2 regions of the Peribacillus sp. NPDC097198 genome follow, and region 2 is predicted to be linked to the other one. Evidence: riboswitches for the same ligand, from Rfam matches in the RefSeq annotation. Region 2 holds a riboswitch; the other holds the start of a gene.

Region 1 (8,241 bases), on a different contig from region 2:
CCCAGCGCTGTCGTTTCATTCAGTGTCGGCCTTTCCACGGGTACCCCTAATAAATCACTTTGGAATTGCATTAAGAAGTCGTTCTTCACTGCCCCGCCATCCACTCGCAATGTCTTCAGCGCAATACCTGAGTCTGCTTCCATCGCATCCAGGACATCCTTCGCTTGGTAGGCAAGGGATTCAAGGGTAGCGCGTATAAAGTGCTCTTTCGTTGTCCCACGTGTTAGTCCAAATACAGAGCCACGTACATCGCTGTCCCAGTATGGGGTTCCCAGTCCTACGAAGGCTGGCACCACATAGACGCCATCCGTGCTGTCCACTCGTTTTGCATACGCCTCACTATCCTGGGCGTTATTCAGCATCCGCATGCCATCACGTAACCATTGGATTGCAGAACCGGCTACGAATATGCTGCCTTCCAGTGCATATTCAACCTTGCCATTCAATCCCCAGGCAAGCGTCGTCAATAGGCCATGTTCGGAATCGACTGCTTTTTCACCCGTATTCATAAGCATGAAACATCCTGTTCCATACGTATTTTTCGCCATTCCCTGATTAAAGCAAGCTTGGCCGAATAAAGCGGCTTGTTGGTCACCTGCTGCACCGGCAATTGGAATCGATTGCCCGAAGAAATGATATTCGATCGTGTTCGCATACACTTCTGAAGAAGGTCTGACTTCCGGTAACATGGACTTTGGAACATCCAGGATTTCCAGAATCTCTTCATCCCACTTCAGTTCATGGATGTTATACATCAACGTTCTTGAAGCATTGGAATAGTCCGTCACATGGGCTTTTCCTCCTGAGAGCTTCCAGATCAACCACGTATCGATCGTTCCAAATAGTAGTTTGCCTTCATCGGCCTTTTGACGTGCACCTTCCACATTATCAAGGATCCATTTCACCTTTGTACCGGAAAAATAAGCATCAATCAATAATCCCGTTTTCTTACGGAACATGTCATTATGACCTTTTTCCTTCAACTCTTCGCAGATGGCACTCGTCTGTCTGGATTGCCATACGATGGCATTATAGATAGGGACTGACGTTTCCTTATCCCATACGACTGTCGTTTCACGCTGGTTCGTTATTCCGATTCCGGCAATTTGTTCAGGCTTTATTCCGGATTCCGATATGACGCTCGCAATGACGGCTAAAACCGACCCCCAAATCTCATTGGCATCATGCTCAACCCAGCCCGGTTTCGGGAAATGCTGTGTAAACTCCCTTTGGGCTACATGGACCAACTCGCCCTTTTCATTGAACAATATTGCCCGTGTGCTTGTTGTTCCTTGATCCAAAGATAAGATGTATTTTTTCATAGTATTTTCCCCCAACCTCTTTAAATTAACTAGCTATATTCTTACTCTCTATTTCATGCGACTGTTTTTTTCCAAATACGTAAGCCACTATCAATAATACTAGGCTTCCTGCAAAAACAGACCAACTTACTATCGTGATTTCACCTAAAAAGAATGCTTTATAAAAGATGGCTCCGAGTCCCCCACCTACTATCGGACCTACGACTGGAATCCATGAATAGCCCCAATTCGAATCTCCTTTACCTGGAATAGGAAGAAGAAAATGTGCAATACGTGGACCCAAGTCACGGGCAGGGTTAATGGCGTATCCTGTTGTCCCACCTAGGGACATCCCGATCACAACAATCAATAAACCGACTGCAAATGGATTTAACCCTTCCGTAAATTCATTGGCCCCTATGAATAGTAAACCAAGAACAAGGATGAATGTACCAATCATTTCGCTTAATAGATTGGAAAAAGTATGTGGGATCGCTGGTGAAGTCGCGAATACACCAAGCTTGGCACCCGGATCGTTCGTACCCTTCCAGTGCGGTAAATAATGCAAGAATACTAATGTTGCACCTAGAATCCCACCAATTAACTGACCTATGATATATCCTGGAACGTCTCCCCAAGGAAACTCCCCGATAAGTGCAAAACCTATGGTGACAGCCGGATTTAAATGGGCACCACTAATGGAACCGACTGCAAAAACACCCATTGTCACAGCTAACCCCCACGCAATCGTCACGACAATCCATCCAGCATCTTTGGCATAAGATCCTTTCAATGAAGATCCCGCCCCGATACCTGCACCAAAAAGAACCAAAATCATCGTACCTACTACTTCTCCCCAAAATGGTGTCATATTAAAACCTCTTCCCCTCTAGAATAATGACCATAAATCAATAAAAGGAGGCCCACAGCAGAACTATCCCACAAGTAAATGGGAATTTTCCGTTGTGAATCTCCTTATCTCCGTCACATCTATTAACTTGTATTTTAGATTAATATACTAGTTAATGAAAACGCTGTCAAACTATTTATCAAAAAATAGAAAATTGTTTTATATTTTTTATTTAAACATATTCCATAACTCCGTTTTGGAAGTGGTGATCGACGATGCTCCCGCCTCAAGTGCGTTCAGGACCTCATCTGAATTACGGATCAACCCTCCGGCCAAAATCGGCGTTTGCAAATGTTCCTTCACCTCTTTAATCATCCAGGGCATGGCACCTGGCAACACTTCGATATAATCAGGCTTTGTCTTCTTTACCAACTTATAACTTTTCTCCAACGCATGGGAATCTATTAAAAAAATCCGTTGAATCGCAACAACGCCCTTTTGCTTCGCTTTTAAAATCACACTGGACTTTGTCGAAATCAAGCCATAAGGTTGGACCTCCTGGCAAATGAATTCCGTGGCATACTCATCACTTTTGATTCCTTGAATCAAATCTACATGGAAAATCATTTTCTTATTACGTTGCTTGGCCATCAAGCTCACATTTTTCAGCTGTGATATATGTAAATCCAGAAAAACCCCTATCTCATAGGAACTCTCCAAGAACCTCTCGAAATCCTTCATGCTTGCCGAAGCAGGCAGTATCTTCTGATCCATCATATCCTCCTCCTATGCTAACAATCCCATCATAATCAGAACCTGCCGTAAAAACAATAGGTCCCACCATCATTCCATAAGGACGCTCGCATTTATCCAAATTCCACTAGAAAAGAATGCGTGTACCCTAAGCATACAAAAAACCTAAATAAAGAGCCATTATTTAGGCCTTTTGTTGTTTTTTGATAGTCAAAGAGCCAATTTGATATTCATGGCACCCTCAACCAGCTCAAATGACTTAATCTGCCCGACCGGTACCTTTTTCACCATATCCCATGCGTTAAAATCAATTTTGATCATCCGATTATGATATTCAAAGAATGGTGGTCTATTAAACAGTTTATGGTTGATGAAATTAACATTAACCGGTTTCATCCCAACAAGCTGAAACAGAATCGTTCTTTTTTCGATTTGCACCGGTTTCAAGGTGACGGTGAAGGCAACCTTTTTCTTCAACATCATTTTCTTCACCTCTGTAGTCCCGCGCAGCACGATATACTCTGGTGAAATATGCACATCAATGTCTTCTTCACCTGACTTCTTTTCTATTAAACTTGCCATCATCTTTGCCGTAATGGGGATGGAAATCCCCTCCGTTGTAGCCTTATTGATTATATCCTTGAATTTATCAAACATGATTTCCCTCCCTTGCCCTATGCAAAAACTCCGTTGAATCATCTTATTCCGAATTGGGTAATTGCGGAACGACCAATGACCGTCCCTCCCCTCACACTTACCATATTTTATCAGTATCTGCACGGTTCTAACAGGTTCCGCAAACCTTTTTGATTATCTGACCACCTTTAAATAATAAAACGCCACTCGGGATGACAGATGAATGACCGCTCAAACAAAATAATTTAAATTTTGTATTCGTCTTGCAAAACCACCCACAGCGTTCAAATTCTGGTAAAATTAATTCGCACTAAAATACCGTACGATAGAATAGGAGATTACATGATAAAAAAAGGCCTTTCACTAACCGTTATCCTCCTCTGCTTATTCGTCCTTGCTTCATGTTCAAATGATGGGTACCAGGATGCTTTGGACAAGGGGATTGAATATCTAGGAAAACGGGATTACCATCAGGCAGCCATCCAATTCGAATTGGCCTTAAAGGAGAAAAAAAGGGATGAGGATGCCTCCGCTTATCTAGATCAGGCAAATCATATGGATACGGCAGTCACTGCATATGAAGAAAAAGAATTTGATACTTCCCTTGAATCTCTAAATGCCGTCATTACGAATAAAAGCACGTTGAACACGTTGCAGACCGAAGCTAAAAAACTAAAAGAGGAAATCCTTGCTGATCAGGAAACAACTTCTTCGTTTGAAGACACGATGAAGATTGTGAAGGAACTTATCGAAAAAGAAAGTTACAGCTTAGCACAAAAGAAATTACAACTTTTAGAAAAAAGCTTCGAGTCGGATAACTTACTATCAAGCTATCAATCTGAGTTGACTAAACTTACGGAACAAGTCGATCTTGCCCTGAAAGACCAGGAAGAAACGCAACCAGAAGAAAAGAAAGTAAAGAAAACTGAAGATAAGAAAACCGTAGAAAAAGCCGACGGTCAAAAAACTGCGTACCAACTATATCAAAATGGCCGTTATGGGTTCTCCATGTACTATCCCAAAGGCTTAAATATGGACACCCCACCAACAAATGGTGATGGAGCCAGGTTCTATAATGAGGAATTTGAAATTACCGCCTTTGCTAGCCATACGAATATAATCAACGATGAAGAAACGATTGAAATGTATTATGAAGATGATTTGAAAAGTATCACAGAAGAAATCGCCTATCAGCGACTTACAGACGATTGGTATGTCATTTCCTACGAAGAAAATAGGAAAATTATCTATAAGAGGTACTACTTTAATGATCAAGTGGGCACTACCTTTATCATTACCTATCCCGCTAGCGAACAGGAGAAGTACGGTGCAATCACATCTCATATCGCAGAAACCTTCATCCCTTCGACCAACTCCTAACGGGATGAGACCGATGCCATGAACCGTCGAGATACGCTTCGGTTTATGGCTCTTTCTATTTTCTTCTTCAACCGATGCGATGTCCAGCTTGCCTCTATAAAGAAGGTAAGTGGAATCGTTTAGACGTGTATTTATCCTGAGTAAAGTGGATGAAATGAATCCTAGCCATCATCAGATACCGCAGATTCTAGATTTAAAAGTTGAAGTACCCTTGAATTAGCCTCCTCATCAAAAGAAGCAGCCAGAGCTAAACGCCTGACTGCTTCTTTTATTTGGTTTCCTTTTATTCAAAATGCAAGGTATAGTCTTCTGCTTTAATCCATTTTAATTTCTTTGAGAAAACGTAGATTAGTACAAGGTTCAACACAATCGGAAGAATGAAGAAAATGATGACCATGATGGATATGTTACTGAAAATCCATCCGCCTTCCACCAGTTTCATATAGTTCAAGGGACCGACCAACCCCGATAAACCAAATCCAGCACTATACGGAGTCCCTTGTATGTTTAACAAACCTGCCAACGCGCCAAGAATAGCTGACGTGATTAACATGGGAAACGCAATTTTCGGTTTCATGAAGAAATTCCTCATTTGAATCTTAGGGGAACCCAACACATGGGCTAAAGCCGTCCCTAATGAATTCGCTTTGTAGCTTGCAATGGCTAGGCCAACACCAGCTGCCACGATGCCTAGGTTGGCCGCACCAGATCCTATCCCTGAGAGCATAATGACCGTCGCTACCCCAACCGTTGAAATGGGGGATAAGATAATAAGACAGAAGATAACGGAAATAATGGCTCCCATCAAAATGGGTTGCAAGGACGTCACGTTAGCGATGCCGACTCCTAATAGTCCCGTAGCGGATTTTACGTATGGCAGAATGAAGTATCCAATCATGCCTGGTACCAAGATACTTAAAGTCGGCATCAAGAGAATCGCATACGCCTTTAATTTGTCGCCAATTAATTGCAGGAACAATACGGTCAATGCCGCGGTAATCCCGGTATTGATGACAACGCCAATCCCATTAAGGGCAAATAAACCGTCAGCCGTTTTCTGGATGGCACCACTTCCGACCATGGCCGCTATCCCGATACTGGCCGTTTGAATGGATGGTAGCTTGAACGAAATCCCGACCATCACCCCAATCATGACAGGTAACAAACTCATCACGAAAACGGTGATATCGAATATATGCTGTAACACGGGAAAATGTGGAATCAATAGTTTAAGTATTTCCCCTAACAAAGCATTCGGAATTAATGAAACGACAATCCCTATGCTCATCCCCGTTAATAATTTATTAAAAAAATCTTTCATCTAAATAATCCCCTATCTCGCTATAATGTACACAATTATAAGAAATATTCTGACAATAGTCAAAGGATTTTTTTAATACTTCACCGCGAAAGTGTATAAAAGTATTTTGAATAAGAGAAACTTACTTTCTAATAACGCATATATTCTAAATTATCTGTTTTCTATTGACCTTTACTAATACTACCTGTATAGTCGTAATTAATTGAATAGTTCATATTCTTATCCAGAGAGGTGGAGGGACTGGCCCTTTGATACCTCAGCAACAGACTTTACTGTACTGTGCTAATTCCAGAAGTGTTCAACTTGAAGATAAGAAGAGAATATAAGCATTGCTGATTATACCTCTTCTTTTTTTGAAAGAAGAGGTTTTTATATTTTAATAAGGAAAGTAGGAATCTACCATGTCTATCACTTTAACGAAAGCTCCATTCAAAGCCGACCACGTAGGAAGTCTATTAAGACCAGAAAGTATACATCTGGCAAGAAAGCAACGGAAAGAAGGAATCATTACCGCAGAACAATTACGCGACGTTGAAACGAAGGAAATCAAGCGTATCGTCGATAAGCAAATAGAAATCGGTTTAGAGGCAGTGACTGATGGGGAATTCAGACGCACCTGGTGGCACTTTGACTTCTTGGAACATTTAAATGGAATCGAAGGGTATGTCACGGAAAAAGGCCTCACATTTGATGGAATTGAAACAGAACGTTATAACGTTCGGAATACAGGAAAAATTTCTTTCAACCCAGATCACCCCTTTATTAAAGACTTTATTGAGTTTAATGAAATCGTGGACGGACGGGCTGTGGCGAAACAAACCATCCCTAGTCCCAATCAATTATTTGCGGTAGGGGTCCATAATGAAGAAATCTATCCTGACATCGAAGACTATGCAAAAGATATTATCAAAGCCTATCAAGATGCTTTACAAGCCTTTTACGATGCCGGTGTACGTTATTTACAATTAGATGATGTATACATAGCCAGGCTTTCCGCTCCGGACTTCCAGTTCAAAGAGGGGAAATATACAAGGGAACAATTAATCGATTTAGCATTGCGCGTGATTAATGGGACGTTGGAGGGAAAACCAGAGGATTTGGTTGTCACGACTCACCTTTGTCGTGGGAATTACCAATCGACTTGGGCTTTTGAAGGTAGCTATGCCCGTATCGCCCCAACTCTATTGGCCAAGGAAAATGTAGATGGATTTTTCTTGGAATACGATGATCATCGTTCAGGGGATTTTAAACCATTAGAACACATTCCAAATGACGGCGCACAAGTCGTTCTTGGCGTGGTTACTTCGAAGAATGGCGAACTTGAAGATAAAGAAACCGTTAAATCACGTATTAAAGAAGCGGCACAATTCGTGCCACATGAACACTTGTGCTTAAGCCCTCAATGCGGATTCGCTTCCACACATCTTGGCAACAAGCTAACGGAAGAGCAGCAATGGGAAAAGTTAAAATTCGTTGTGGATGTCGCCAAAGAAGTATGGGGATAAGAACAAAAAGGGACGAGCCTATGCTCGTCCCTTTATTCAACAACATCGATCGTCCTCATCCTCTTTCTTCCCCACTACATCATCTGTCACCTTATCATCGAGTTGGTTCTTCAATGTCAATTCTGCGGCCTTTCCATCACTTGGCGACCCATCGGAAAAATACATTGGAAATAAGGAAAAGAACATAATATAGAAAGAGAAATATATGAACTGGTACCAGAGGACCGATTTCTCCAAGATCCCCTGATAAACCAAACTATATATCAACAACATGCTTATTAGGTTAAAGAGGGCTCCCCCTAGATAAATCAAACTATTCGTGAACTTATTATCATATTTTAATCCCTTGAACTCACAATGCCCATTCCAAAAGTAGTATTTTCTCACTTCTATATTGCAAAAGGAGAAAATCTTATCTCCACATCCGATCTTGATTTTTTTCTCCGTACCGCCAAACAGCGTGACAAAGAATAGATGCCCACCTAAATGAATGAG
Region 2 (8,241 bases):
TTGATTAAAAATCCGGAAATTCTGATCCTGGATGATTCCCTTTCAGCCGTGGATGCTAAAACGGAAACGACGATCATCAAAAATATCCAAAATGAACGGGCGGGGAAAACGACAATCATCACGACCCACCGCTTATCGGCCGTTCAACATGCGGACCATATCATCGTCCTCGACAATGGGACGATTATCGAAGAGGGAACACATGCAAGTTTACTCAAGAAAGAAGGCTGGTATAAGGAGCAATATGAACGGCAACAAGTTAATGAAGGAACGGAGGTCGGGGCATGAAGGTTGTAAAAAAACTCGTTCAATATGCTTCCCTTTACAAAAAGATAATCATCGGAGCACTGATCATGCTGGCCCTTTCCGTTGCCGCCGATTTAAGCGGTCCATTCGTCGCTAAAAAAATCATCGACTCTCATATAATGGGAATCGAATCATCTTGGCATGAAACGGAAAAAGGGCAAGATGCCGTGGAATACGAAAATCACTGGTACAAAAGGGATGCCTATTTTTCAAAAGGGGAAGAGAAAGGGAAAGAGGTCCGGGTGCTACAGGTCGGTAGCCAATTCGTCTTCGTCGATAAAGCGGTCCCGGTGGATGGGCGCCGCAGTTTAGATGGAAATACATTAGTCATTGAAAAAGGCGGAAAAGAAACGAGGACGGCATTTGAACCCTTATCAACCCAGGAATTGATGGGGTTTTATCAACCGGAAATTCCAAGGATATTGGGACTGGTCGCTTTTTATTTCGGTCTAGTCCTCATTTCCTCCGTCTTTCAATACGGACAGAGCTTTTATTTACAGAAAGCCGCCAACCGGATTATCCAGCGGATGAGAAATGATATTTTCACCCACATTTCCCGTTTGCCAATCCGCTATTTTGACAATATGCCTGCTGGTAAGGTCGTTGCCAGGGTTACAAATGATACAGAGGCCATCCGCGAATTATATGTAACCGTCCTGGCCAATTTCTTTTCGAGTACGATCAACATCATCGGTGTACTTATTGCCTTATACATTTTGGATGCACGTGCGGGTCTCATGGGTCTCCTACTTGTTCCCATCATTATTATCTGGACGAAGGTATATCGTAAATTCGCCTCGAAATATAATCATATCATTCGGGAACGAGTCAGTGATATCAATGGGATGATCAATGAATCGATTTCAGGAATGAATATCATTCAAGCATTCGGACGTGAAAAGGAAACGAAACAGTCATTTGAAACCTTGAACCGAGATCATTACTTTTATCAAAACAAGATGCTTCATTTGAATTCCTTGACGGGGGGAAACTTGATTGGAGTCATCAAGGTTATCGCACTCATCGCATTTGTATGGTATTTTGGCGGGATGTCTCTTACAGCGACCTCAGCCGTTTCACTCGGGATGATGTATGCCATCGTCGACTTGATCAGCCGACTGCTTCATCCGTTACATGGAATCGTCAATCAGTTCGCGAACCTGGAACAGGCATTGGTTGCGGGGGAGAGGGCTTTCAGTCTGTTGGATGAGCCGGGCATTCAAGTCAGCGATCGAAACATTCCCAGATATAAAGGCAATGTGGCATTCGAACATGTATCGTTTGGCTATAAGGAAAATGAATATGTCTTAAAGGACATATCCTTTTCAGCTAGTCAGGGAGAAACGGTCGCATTGGTGGGCCATACTGGTTCAGGGAAAAGTTCCATCATGAATTTACTGTTCCGTTTTTATGACAGCAATGAGGGATCCATTAAGATTGATGGAAAGGATATTTTGGATATTCCCCATCAAACCTTAAGGGAACATATGGGAATCGTCCTTCAGGATCCTTACTTATTCACGGGAACGATTGCTTCCAATATCAGTCTAGGCCAGGAAAGGATCACAAGGGCCACCATAGAAAAAGCGTTAAAGGATGTTGGTGGAGATAAAGTGTTGCGGCATTTGCCATTAGGGCTTGATGAACCGGTGATTGAAAAAGGTGGGACATTGTCCTCGGGACAACGACAGCTGATTTCCTTTGCTCGCGCCCTGGCCTTCGATCCGGCGATTTTGATCTTGGACGAAGCAACGGCGAGCATCGATACGGAAACAGAGGCCATCATCCAAGAAGGCATGGAAGTGTTGAAAAAAGGAAGAACGACTTTCATCATCGCGCATCGATTATCCACGATCAAGAATGCCGACCAGATTCTCGTATTGGATAAAGGGCGGATAGTGGAACAGGGGACACACGAAGGGTTGATGGAACAAAAGGGGAAATACTATCAAATGTATGAACTGCAGGCTGGACCTAATAAGGGGATGGCTGGATAGATTCATAATATGTAGGATGAGAAAGAAGAGGGGCATTTGCTCCTCTTCTTTCTCATTTGCTCATATAGATTACATTTCCTTGTAAACAAATTCTCGGTATTTTACAAACTCATTCTTCTTATAAAAGTTCCTTGCAATTTCGTTATCGAACCAATAATCCAGTTCAATCCTGTTAATGCCGTTTTCTTTTGCAAAATCAGTAATTCTATCCATCAACGTAGTAGCATATCCTTTTCTTCTTTGACTATCCACTATACTTATTTGATGAACATATACAGATTTATACGCTTTTTTAAAGGCATTTTCGGGAAGGTTTCTTAACTCAATCCAAGCATATCCCAAAGGTTTTCCTTCATCCTCCAACTTCAGGAAAGTGAATTCGTCTCGATGGATGATTCCTTGGAAAAAAGCTTTAACTTCTTGGAAGTTATATGGCTTAAAATAATCAGGATATAAATTCGCATGTAAATCGTGCACGTATTTATTCAATCTAGCAACTAATTCATAATCGTCTGTTCGATCGATTTTCAAATCCTTTTCTCCTTTGAAATATCCTGAATTAAAATCCTAACATTACTTGTTCCTTTTATCCTTCTCATCCGATTATTTAGTAGAAACGGCCTGTTTTTCTGCACTTTTCTTAAGGGCTAAATCAAAGTCCCTGATCAAATCATCAGGATTTTCCAAACCGACGGACAAGCGAAGCAAGCTGTTCGTGATGCCGCGTTTTTCCCTTTCTTCTGCAGGCATGGCCGCATGGGACATTTTAGCCGGGTAAGATAGAATCGATTCGACGGCCCCGAGGCTTACAGCAAATACGGGTAACTCGACATGGTTTACGAACGAGCGGAAAATTTCTTCGCTTTCCAATTCGAATGATAGAACAGCTCCCGCTCCCCTGGCTTGATTTTCCTGGATGCCGTGTTGTGGGTGGTCGGAAAGACCAGGGTAATACACGTTTTTCACTAACGGTTGCTGTTTTAAATATTCCGCAATTCTCTCAGCACCTTTTTGAGAGTGCTCCATCCGGACGGATAGGGTTTTCAGACCTCTCATCACAAGCCAGGCATCCTGAACACCGAGCACCGCTCCAAAAGAGTTTTGGAGGGAACCAAGTCTATCGGCAAGGTCCGGGTCTTTTACGACGGCAAGGCCTGCTACGACATCACTATGTCCAGACAAAAATTTCGTTGCACTGTGCAGGACAATATCGGCCCCGAGGTTTAACGGTCTTTGCAGGGCAGGTGTCAGGAATGTATTGTCTACAAAGCTTAATGCGCCAATGCTTTTGGCGATATCACATACCGCTTTAATATCGGTTACTTTAAGCAAGGGATTGGAAGGCGTTTCAATATAGATTGCTCGCGTATTTGGCTGGATGGCCGCTTTTACACTCTCAAGATCCGTCATATCCACGAAGGTATGTTCGATGTTAAAACGGGTCAGCACGGTTGTTACCATTCGGAATGTGCCTCCGTATACATCTTCAGAGATGACGATATGGTCACCGGCAGAAAGCAGGAGGAAAGCCGTTGAAATGGCAGCCATCCCGGATGAAAAAGCGAATCCGCGCGTGCCTTCTTCCAGTTCCGCAATGATATCTTCCAGTGCTTCTCGCGTCGGATTCCCGCTCCGGCTGTAATCGTATTTGCCAAATTGATCAATGTCGGTTTGATGGAAGGTGGAAGCATGCTGGATCGGAACACTCACCCCACCTGTTGTTGGATCGAATTTATGTTGGTTGTGTAGTAATTTGGTTTCAAAACTGAATTCTTGGTTTGTCATCGTATTGCCTCCTTTTTTACTTGAGCAAATGCCTGCTGCAGGTCTTCGATTAAATCTCCGCTGTCCTCGATGCCGACAGAGAATCGAAGGAGTCGATTGCAAACTCCATTTGCCGTTCTAACTTCAAGAGGCATATCGGCATGTGTCTGTGTCGCCGGATACGTGATGAAGCTTTCGACGCCACCAAGGCTTTCGGCAAATGAAATCAATGAAAGGGACTGTAGAAATGGGTTGACCACCGCTTCATCATTGACCCGGAATGAAATCATGCCGCCACGACCAGGATAGAGAACATCCGTTACACTTTCATGTTCCGTCAAATAATCAACGATAACCTTGGCGTTCTTTTCATGACGCTCCATTCTCAGTGCCAAGGTTTTCATCCCGCGCATCAACAGCCACGAATCAAATGGGCTCAAGACCGCTCCCATACCATTATGGTGGAAAGCAAGGGACTCACATAACTCGGCGCCTTTTGCCACAATCAAGCCGGCCAACACGTCATTATGGCCACCTAGATATTTCGTTGCACTGTGAATCACGATGTCAGCACCAAGTAAGAGGGGCTGTTGGATGATCGGCGTGTAAAAAGTATTGTCAACAATCAATAGTAAATTGTATTGTTTGGCAAGAGCGGCGACGGCTGGAATGTCCGTTTGCTGCATAAGAGGATTTGTGGGAGTTTCAATAAAGATGGCCTTTGTTTGAGGGGTGATTGCTTTTTCAATTTCCTCCAGGCAACATGTATTGACATATTCGCATTGTAGCCCCCATTTTTTAAAGCCATGCTCTAATAAACGATATGTACCGCCATATAAATCTTCGCTACTGATCCATGCATCCCCTGATTTGAATAAGGAAAGGATGGTGGCAATGGCAGCCATTCCCGAACTGCATGCATATCCTTGATCGCCATGTTCTAGTTTGGCGATAGATTGCTCCAATAGCTGGCGTGTAGGGTTTCCTGTTCGTGTATAGTCGAATCCTGTTGATTGACCAATTCCTTCGTGACGGAAAGCCGTCGAGAAGTAAACGGGCGGATTGACCGTTCCTGTCGCCGTTTCACTGCGGTTTCCAAGCTGAGCAAGATAGGTTTCTGTTTTGTACATAATTTTCACTGCTCCTTTTAGTTAAATAAAATAAAAAAAGTCTTCTTTAAGAAGAAGACTTGAATAAGTAGGATAGAGTCATTCTTCTTATCTTCCAAGTTACACAAACTTGTGGAATTAGCACCTTTTCATTGGTTTGAAACAAATGAAGGTTGCTGAGGTGTCATAGGGCCATTCCCTCTACCTCTCTCGATAAGAGTTTTGATTATTCAATTTCTTTTGAATTTACTATAAATATAGGATTCTGTCAAGGACATTCCTAATAGACGGTTATTTGGGACTAGCTATTATGGAACATGTATCAGATTTATCATTATAAAATTACGAATTCAACAGAGTAATAGAACCGGATTCAGATTAAACGGACTTTTCTGAAGGAAAAGGTCATTTGTGTTCCGTTTTTTTTGCTTTACAATAATAAAGTTTGTACAATATATAGGGGATCATATAAAACGTCATTATTCATTACATATACATATTGTTTCTCAGTGGATAGTGCGAATATAGGAGGAGAACACATGGAATATAGAATCGAACGAGATACAATGGGGGAAGTAAAAGTTCCTGCTGATAAGTACTGGGGTGCTCAAACGGAAAGAAGCCGTAATAACTTCAAAATCGGTTATGAAAAAATGCCGATTGAATTAGTTCATGCATTTGCTTACGTAAAACAAGCGGCAGCAAAAGTGAATTTTGAACTTGGCGATCTTTCAGAAGTGAAGAAGGATGCCATCGTTAAAATTTGTGGTGAAATCCTTGAAGGGACGCTTGACGAACATTTCCCACTTGTCGTCTGGCAAACTGGTAGCGGCACACAAAGTAATATGAACGTGAATGAAGTTGTCGCAAACAAAGGGAATAAATGGTTAGAGGAAAAAGGCGAAACTGAGATGCTTCACCCGAATGATGATGTTAACAAAGCGCAAAGCTCTAACGATACATTCCCGACAGCCATGCATATCGCAGCTTATATGGAAGTTGCCGAAAAATTGGTACCGGCCATTAAAGTGCTTCGTGACACATTCGAAGCCAAAGAAAAAGAATTCTGGGATGTCGTGAAAATTGGACGGACCCATCTTCAAGATGCGACACCACTAACTCTTGGCCAAGAAATCTCCGGTTGGAAAGCAATGCTTGGTAAAGATTTGGCGATGATCGAAGAAAGTAGCCAAAAATTATTGAACCTTGCATTGGGCGGTACGGCTGTAGGGACTGGAATCAATACGAAAAAAGAATTCCCGGCACTTTCTGCTAAACAAATCGCAGCGGATACAGGACATTCATTTGTCACATCGGATAATAAGTTCCATGCTTTAACAAGCCATAACGAAATTGTTTATGCACACGGTGCTCTTAAAGCGTTGGCTGCTGATTTAATGAAGATTGCCAATGATGTTAGATGGCTGGCAAGTGGCCCAAGAAGCGGAATCGGTGAAATCGCCATTCCTGAAAATGAGCCAGGCAGCTCCATCATGCCAGGTAAAGTGAATCCGACCCAATGTGAAGCAATGACAATGATTGCGACACAAGTTGTCGGAAATGATGCTACAATCGGTTTTGCAGCAAGCCAAGGGAACTTTGAATTGAATGTTTTCAAACCGGTCATCATTTACAACTTCCTGCAAACCGTTAAATTATTGACAGATGGCATTCATTCCTTCAATGATAACTGTGCGGTAGGAATTACAGCGAATGAAGATAAGATCAAAGAAAATGTTGATCGTTCTCTTATGCTCGTAACGGCATTGAACCCACATATTGGGTATGAAAAAGCGGCTAAAATTGCGAAAACTGCATTCAAAGACAACTCCACTTTGAAAGAAGCGGCGTTGAAACTTGAATTCCTAACGGAAGATGAATTCAAAGCATGGGTTGACCCTGCTAACATGGTCAATAAATAATCAACAGGTAAGCATCCTTCCTCGCATGTAGGGAGGATGTTTTGATGTGTTAAAATGATGGAATAAACGAATACTTAAACTAGATAAATCGAACAGGAGGAATGGTCATGTCTTTATGTCCACTATGCAATGGTCTTAGAAAAATGCATTTAGAATGCCCTAAATGCAGTAGTGACCTTGAAGATCAAGGGAAATTGATGGATTATGCCGATGATTACAGTGCTTATATGGATATTGATACATTGAAAAAAAATGACGGTTTTCCCGAATCCCTTCAAAAGGGACAATGCCCGCATATTATGAAGTGCCCCAACTGCGGACACGATGAAGTGATTTTGGTACAGGAATAGAGTTCTTGAATAATAGGGTGAGACCTAAGAATAATTAATGATCGAGACTTTTTCATAAAAATGAGAAGTCTCTTTTTTATGTGGATCATTTTTTCATGAAAAGGAGGTTACCTAAACTTGGATTTGGAAATTCATAGTGGAAAAATAGAGGGATAGTGGGCTTGTCTCGCCGTATAATGTTATGGTAGTGAGTTATTCGTGGTGAATGGAAAGTAGGGTGGTATCCTTGGCAATGCTCTTATTGGTTATGATTTACTTGGCTTTCATAAGCCTGGGTCTTCCAGATTCCTTACTGGGTGCTGCCTGGCCGGTCATGCAGTCTGATTATGACCAGCCACTGGAGACTGCAGGCTTACTTTATATGATTGTTGCAGCAGGGACCATTTTCTCAAGCTTGGCTAGCGGCTGGCTAAATAAACGACTGGGGACGGGAAAGGTCACGTGTATAAGTGTGGCCCTGACAGCGGTGGCCTTATTTGGCATTGCCTATTCTCCCTCTCTGGCTTGGCTTATTATCTGTGCGATCCCTTTGGGGCTGGGTGCAGGAGCTATCGACGCTGCGCTGAATAACTACGTGGCTTTGCATTATAAAGCCCATCATATGAACTGGCTTCATTGCTTTTGGGGAGTGGGGGCAAGCATAGGCCCAATCATGATGTCTTATTATATGGCTAATCAAGGCACATGGAGAGCTGGTTATGTAACCATTTCCTATATCCAGTTCACCCTAGCCCTTTTACTCGTGTTAACCCTCCCATTATGGAAGCTAGTCTCTCGGAGGGTGCCAATCGAT

The links. Region 2 has a riboswitch for S-adenosylmethionine ahead of ACIQXQ_RS04110 (methionine biosynthesis PLP-dependent protein). Riboswitches for the same ligand answer to the same signal wherever they lie in the genome.
Region 1: it holds a riboswitch for S-adenosylmethionine, as region 2 does, so the genes downstream of both, ACIQXQ_RS00080 (5-methyltetrahydropteroyltriglutamate--homocysteine S-methyltransferase) here and ACIQXQ_RS04110 (methionine biosynthesis PLP-dependent protein) in region 2, are expected to answer to the same signal.

The regions. Positions count from the first base shown of each region.
Region 1 is NZ_JBIWDO010000001.1:8,055-16,295, forward strand. Features, by position in the region: gene glpK (glycerol kinase GlpK) at 1-1,322, opposite strand, end outside; gene ACIQXQ_RS00055 (MIP/aquaporin family protein) at 1,348-2,172, opposite strand; gene ACIQXQ_RS00060 (glycerol-3-phosphate responsive antiterminator) at 2,380-2,925, opposite strand; gene ACIQXQ_RS00065 (hypothetical protein) at 3,115-3,561, opposite strand; gene ACIQXQ_RS00070 (outer membrane protein assembly factor BamD) at 3,883-4,920, shown strand; gene ACIQXQ_RS00075 (PTS sugar transporter subunit IIC) at 5,204-6,241, opposite strand; SAM riboswitch class I at 6,458-6,557, shown strand; gene ACIQXQ_RS00080 (5-methyltetrahydropteroyltriglutamate--homocysteine S-methyltransferase) at 6,643-7,746, shown strand; gene ACIQXQ_RS00085 (hypothetical protein) at 7,783-8,241, opposite strand, start outside.
Region 2 is NZ_JBIWDO010000002.1:218,082-226,322, forward strand. Features, by position in the region: gene ACIQXQ_RS04090 (ABC transporter ATP-binding protein) at 1-288, shown strand, start outside; gene ACIQXQ_RS04095 (ABC transporter ATP-binding protein) at 285-2,303, shown strand; gene ACIQXQ_RS04100 (GNAT family N-acetyltransferase) at 2,373-2,834, opposite strand; gene metC (cystathionine beta-lyase) at 2,907-4,088, opposite strand; gene ACIQXQ_RS04110 (methionine biosynthesis PLP-dependent protein) at 4,085-5,197, opposite strand; SAM riboswitch class I at 5,282-5,396, opposite strand; gene fumC (class II fumarate hydratase) at 5,716-7,098, shown strand; gene ACIQXQ_RS04120 (hypothetical protein) at 7,206-7,448, shown strand; gene ACIQXQ_RS04125 (MFS transporter) at 7,675-8,241, shown strand, end outside.